Flocculibacter collagenilyticus: one gene and its partner. The protein of the gene in region 1 interacts with the protein of each later gene in a pairwise test. Links are inferred from orthologs where the notes say so. Each region holds a gene or a part of one and is shown in the gene's direction. Other genes may lie near its edges. The genes, in order: HUU81_RS03970 and glnD.

Region 1 (3,021 bases):
ACTTCCTGTAATTTCCCTGTTGAATCTTTCCTTAATGCACGTTCCTCGTGCTAGGCTCCTGCCTTACATTCCTTGTCTTTTCGTCCCATCCCGAGACGTCCCTTTAAGTCCCTACATCCTTGTCCTCTACCTTGAGGAATTTCCTGCTCCGTTGAAATGCATAATACGCTGCTTAGATTTGGATCATAGGTATGATAAAAAAATTTACATTGTAAGATTAATTACATACACCATTTGAATGAAGTGCTTCTATACAAATCAATGACTTATGCTTTCCTTTGTCGTTATTTCGATGTAAATAATACGTTATCTCCTGCATTAATGTAGGAGATATCTCACAAGATTTTGGGCTGAAGTCGGCATTAGCCTTTTATCAACGCAGGGGCGTTGTGAAATTATTTGTGTGCGATTACTAAATACTTGATGAAAAGGATAAAAAATAGACAGGTTAATGCAATTAGTTAAGGATTGTAATCAGTATCTTACTAACAAATCTTTATATGCAACTCACTTTCTTTTAAGATCAACGTATCATTGCACACGCTTAACAATTAACATTAAGGTTACATAAGTGGAATACGAATTTCTTTACGACTCAATTACTGGTGGTTTTCACGTTAAGATCTCATCTGAACAAGCTGTATTTGGTCGTTGGTTGTCGGAAGAAATTGGTAAAAGCGCGGATGAGTTGGAAAAAGTGTTTAATGTGATCGACTTAGCAAACGCTAGCCCTCATCAAGAGTTGCGGTTAATTGGCAAAGAATTTACGTTAACCTTGAACCAAATGGAAGCTGAAGTAACAGCAAATGTAATGCAAGCTGATGAGCTTGGTGATGATTACGCAGAACAAGACTTATATGTAGAACTTGATGGCCATGCAGCAAGTTGTGGCATTGAAGACTTGGTGTTATTACTTAACGCTTGGCAAGATTTTATTCAAAATTAACAGGCTTTTCCCAAAATATTGAAGAGTCATCGCGCTGACTAATATTTGCACTGCATTAGTGCGAAGCACTGTTGCCTGATGGTGCATTTATCTTCATCCAATCTTTTATTTAACCCTAACTAATTGTTATCTATAGCTAATTATATTTGGCATAAAACTTCCTCTTTCTTTTTCAAAATATAATCATAAAAAAGGAAGTGAAGAATGAAATTAGTTACCGCTATTATCAAGCCATTCAAACTTGACGATGTAAGAGAGTCTATTGCTCAGTTTGGGATTGAGGGGTTAACCGTAACCGAAGTGAAAGGCTTTGGACGACAGAAAGGGCACACGGAGTTATATCGAGGTGCCGAATATCAAGTTGATTTCCTCCCAAAAGTAAAATTAGAAATTGCGACTCACGATGAAGATATTGATCGTCTATTAGAAGCAATTACTTCCGCTGCACACACTGGCAAAATTGGTGACGGGAAAATATTTGTGACTGAGCTTGAAGCCGCAGTGCGAATTCGCACTGGTGAGTTAGACGCTGAAGCGATATAGGAGGGCAGATCATGGAACAAAATATTTACCAATTACAATTTGCGTTAGATACCTTTTATTTTTTAATTTGCGGTGCACTAGTGATGTGGATGGCCGCTGGTTTTGCCATGTTAGAAGCAGGGCTGGTAAGAGCAAAGAATACGACAGAAATTCTAACAAAAAATGTGGCACTGTTTGCCATCTCTTGCACTATGTATTTAATTTGTGGCTACGCCATTATGTATGATGGCGGCTTATTTTTATCAGGAATCCAGTCATTAGATACTGCATCTACGTTAGATAAATTTGCTCAACGGGAGCAGGGTATCGAAGGTGGTGCAATATACTCTGCTGCTTCTGACTTTTTCTTTCAGGTGGTTTTTGTTGCTACGGCAATGTCGATTGTTTCCGGAGCGGTGGCAGAGCGCATGAAATTGTGGGCGTTTTTAGCATTTACGGTTGTGCTTACCGGCTTTATTTATCCAATGGAAGGCAGTTGGACGTGGGGCGGAAAGGAGGTCTTAGGCTTATATAGTTTAGCTGAGATTGGATTCTCTGATTTTGCCGGCTCTGGTATTGTTCATATGGCGGGAGCTGCTGCGGCGCTTGCAGGAGTATTACTGCTTGGTCCTCGCAAAGGTAAGTATGGGAAAAATGGCCATGTATATGCTATTCCTGGCGCTAATATGCCATTGGCTACCTTGGGTACATTTATACTGTGGATGGGCTGGTTTGGTTTTAACGGTGGTTCAGTGTTAAAGCTAGGTGATATCGCCAATGCGCACTCAGTCGCTCTGGTTTTCTTAAATACTAACGCAGCAGCGGCTGGCGGAGCAATCGCAGCTTTATTGGTGAGTGTTGCTTGGTTTAAAAAGGCCGATCTTACCATGGTGTTAAACGGAGCATTAGCGGGGCTAGTGGTTATTACTGCTGAGCCTGTTACGCCAACCGCTTGGCAAGCATTACTTTTTGGTGCTATAGGTGGTGGCGTAGTTGTTTTTTCGATTATTGGTTTAGATAAGCTTAAAATTGATGACCCTGTAGGTGCGATTTCAGTACATGGTGTTGTGGGAGTGTTAGGCTTGATGTTAGTGCCACTAACTAATGCGAATGCAAGTGTTATTGGCCAGTTCGTGGGAGCACTGACTATTTTTGGCTGGGTATTTATTACCAGTGTGGTTGTATGGGCCGTTATTAAGAAAGTGATAGGGCTAAGGGTCACGCTAGAACAAGAAGTGGAAGGGATTGATAATTCAGAGTGTGGTGTAGAAGCCTATCCAGAGTTTGTGACGTCAATGAAAATGACAGGAAGAAACATGGATAACAGTATTTATTCTGAACTAGTGTCACAAGGTTTTAGCCAACCAAGCGAAAAAGATCAGTCGGGATTAGAGTGGGAACAAAATGCAACCAAAATATAACAAGTTATGATTTTCCATCTTTAGGGTTCGATTTAATATCAATTGCATGGGTGGTAGTGGTTTTTACGCTTGCTGTAGTGTGATGGCTACCATCTTTTGCAATGGTTTCATCAATTTTTTCCTCTACCGTTT
Region 2 (3,554 bases), 2.0 Mb from region 1 along the record:
CTAACAGAAGTCACTCAAGAGTGTTTATATAAAGCCATTAACATAGTTAAACCAGGTACTACGCTTGGCGATATTGGCCATATTATTCAAACCCATGCAGAAAAACACAACTATTCAATTGTTCGTGAATATTGTGGTCATGGTATTGGTAAAGAATTCCATGAAGAACCTCAAGTAGTTCACTACGGCTCTCCGGGTAAGGGCTTAAAGCTTGAAGCGGGTATGTGCTTAACAATAGAGCCTATGGTTAATGCGGGTAAGCGGCATAGTAAATTAATGAAAGACGGTTGGACTGTACTCACTAAAGACCGCTCGTTATCAGCACAGTTCGAGCATACACTATTAGTAACTGAAAATGGCGTTGAAATATTAACTTTGCGTAGTGACGACACGATTGATAGAGTTATTTCGCACAGTTAAAACCTAGATTTGTAAGTTTAGGCTTTAGCAATTGTTAAGCCTAAACTACCTACAACCGACTGGCGTTCAACTTTTATTAATCTGCTTATATTAATTAGGTATTATTTAAGATTGTAAGGATTCTTTGTGGCCATTCCAGAACAACTGCTTTTCGATCTTCACCAACACAGCACCATAGACCAACTAAAAGAAACAAACGCACAATTTAATCACTGGCTATGTAATGCTTTTCAAGAATACCCAACAACCGAATTAGTAAAAGACCGCTCTGAGTTCGTTGATACACTCCTTAAAAAGCTTTGGCAAATATTTGAACTAGATAATGAACCAACACTTTGTCTTGCCGCTGTTGGTGGTTATGGCCGCGCAGAACTTCACCCTCGTTCAGATATCGATTTATTAATCCTGACTAGCGCGGAACCTAGTTTAGGCGCCGAAGAAAAGATTGGTAAGTTAATAGCTACATTATGGGACTTTAAGTTTGATGTAGGGCAAAGTGTTCGCACGGTTAAAGAAACCATCTATCAAGGCAAAAAAGACGTTACAGTCGCGACAAACTTGATGGAAATGCGTCATATATGTGGTCCAAAAAATGAATATACTCAACTTAAAGATGCCATTAGCAAAGATGATTTTTGGTCATCAAGAGGCTTTTTCATTGCCAAGAAAAAAGAACAAAATACACGCCATGAACAGTTTCATGGCACAGCTTACAGCCTAGAGCCTAACTTAAAAGCCACCCCAGGCGGACTACGTGATTTACAAACCATTGGCTGGGTGGCAAAAAAGCATTTTAATGTAAACACCTTTGCTCAACTTATCGAGCACGGTTATTTAACTCAAGAAGAATATCAAGAGCTATTAGAATGCCAAGACAACCTGTGGAATATTCGTTTCGCACTTCATGTGGCAGCAGGTAGAGCGGAAAACCGCTTGTTATTTGATTACCAGCCAGAAGTTGCAAAAGTACTAGGCTTTGGTGACGATGGAAAAATATCTGTTGAGCGCATGATGAAGCGCTTATTCCGTATCATGATGCGCGCAGCAGAATTAAATAAAATGCTACTCCAGCATTTTGAGATGGAAATATTAAAAAGTAAAAAGAACAAAACGCAAAAAATCATTGATGAAAACTTTATGATTTATGGCGACTTGATACAAGTCACTAACGACAGTGCCTTTTTAAAGCGCGGTAATATTCTATGGATGTTCTTACATATTGCCGATAATCCTTCCATTAAGGGAATTCATTCAGACACATTACGTTTAATGCGACAAGTGAGGCGAAGACTGATAGGCGACCTACAGGATTATGCTGAATGTCGCTTCTTATTTTTAAAGTTATTTCGCCACCCTAACGGCATGGGAACTGCTTTTACCCTAATGCATCAACATGGCATTTTATCTGCCTATTTTTCGTTGTGGAAAAACATTGTTGGTCAAATGCAATTTGACTTATTCCATGCGTATACCGTGGATGAACACACACACCGTTTAGTAAAGTATTTATATCGTTACTTTCTTCCTGAGTTTAAAAGCGAATTTCCGATATGTCATGAAATTGCGCGAAAATTAAATAAACCAGAGCTATTGTTTTTAGCAGGTATTTTTCACGATATTGCAAAAGGCCGCGGTGGCGATCATTCAGACTTAGGTGCCATTGATGCCATGGAGTTTTGTCGTAGCCATAAAATGCGCGAAGCCGACAGTGAATTGATAGCATGGCTAGTACAAAACCACCTATTAATGTCTACTACTGCACAGCGCAAAGATATTCAAGATCCTGAAGTTATTCAAGGCTTTGCTGATCAAGTCAAAGATCAGCGACATTTAGACTATTTATACCTGTTAACTGTTGCCGATATTCGCGCAACAAATGACAACCTTTGGAATGATTGGAAAAACAGTTTATTCAAACAGCTTTACCAATATACAACGACTGCATTTATGCATGGTGAAAAACGCACCATGGACATACGATTAAAAGCAAAAGAAAATCGTCAAGATGCAAAAGCACTCATTTTAGAGCGTGGTTTTGATGAAAGTGATATTGATGCTGTTTGGACTAATTTAAAGGCGGATTACTTCGCCAAGAACCCTGCGAATAAAATATCGTGGGAAACACGTGAAATTATTAAACATACAGATAAAGAAACTCCACTGGTACGGGTAAGCAAAATGCCTATCCAAGGTGGTACCTTAGTGTTTGTTTATACCAAAGATCAGCCTGACTTATTTGCTGCGGTCGTAAGCGCATTAAGAAGTAAACGAGTTTCTATTTTTGACGCACAAATCATGCGTACGAAAGATGGCTACGCCCTAGATAGCTTTGTTATTTTAGAACCGAATGGTAAAGCCGTTACCTCCCAGTCGCGCATCAATAGTATAAAAAGTATTATTCAGCGCGCGTTAAAAAATAGAAATACCGTTAAAAACATTAAACATCGTTTATCGCGCAAGCTAAAACAATTTGACGTGCCACCCAAAATTAAATTTCTTCGTACATCGGCTAAAAACCGCACCTTAGTTGAAATTGTTTCATTAGATATGCCAGGATTACTGGCGGAAATTGGCGAAGTATTTTTAGCATGTAACTTACAATTACATTCAGCCAAAATAACCACCATTGGTGAACGCGCAGAAGATATTTTCATGCTTTCAGATGAAAATGATAAAGCATTGACTAAAGAAAAAAAGCAACATTTAAAGGAAACGGTACTTACACACCTTTCCAAACTATCAGAAATTACATAATCTGAACCAACTATTATTAATACAGCAATTAGGAACAGTCATGTCAGCTATTAAAGACATTATTGAACACGCATTTGAAACCAGAAATTCATTTACCGCAGAGACTGCCAGCCAAGAAGTGGTCGACGCCGTAAATAACGTTATGACCATGCTTGATAGCGGTGAAGCTCGTGTCGCTGAAAAAATATCAGGCGAATGGGTAGTACATCAGTGGTTAAAAAAAGCGGTATTACTGTTCTTTAAACTCAATGAAAACAAGCAAATTAACGGCGAAGAAACCCAGTACTGGGACAAAGTACCATTAAAATTTAGTGACTATACGCCAGAACAGTTTCAACAAGAAGGCATGCGCGTTGTCCCACCAGCAGTAGCACGAAAAG

Evidence for each region.
Region 2: the proteins of HUU81_RS03970 (region 1) and glnD interact in binary tests that used the Escherichia coli proteins (3 or more experiments, as listed by UniProt). The link is inferred for Flocculibacter collagenilyticus from one-to-one orthologs.

The regions. Positions count from the first base shown.
Region 1 is NZ_CP059888.1:904,126-907,146, forward strand. What follows is about bases 136-2,819. They hold HUU81_RS03970 (P-II family nitrogen regulator), read left to right. Parts: upstream 136-1,150; coding sequence 1,151-1,489; downstream 1,490-2,819. Other genes in these bases: HUU81_RS03965 (YacL family protein), read left to right, coding at 572-946; HUU81_RS03975 (ammonium transporter), read left to right, coding at 1,501-2,819. Outside these bases: more of HUU81_RS03975, read left to right, coding at 2,820-2,889. UniProt on the Escherichia coli protein: Involved in the regulation of nitrogen metabolism. Regulates the activity of its targets by protein-protein interaction in response to the nitrogen status of the cell.
Region 2 is NZ_CP059888.1:2,865,723-2,869,276, forward strand. What follows is about bases 158-3,374. They hold glnD ([protein-PII] uridylyltransferase), read left to right. Parts: upstream 158-546; coding sequence 547-3,174; downstream 3,175-3,374. Other genes in these bases: map (type I methionyl aminopeptidase), read left to right, coding at 158-420; dapD (2,3,4,5-tetrahydropyridine-2,6-dicarboxylate N-succinyltransferase), read left to right, coding at 3,215-3,374. Also shown: more of map, read left to right, coding at 1-157; more of dapD, read left to right, coding at 3,375-3,554.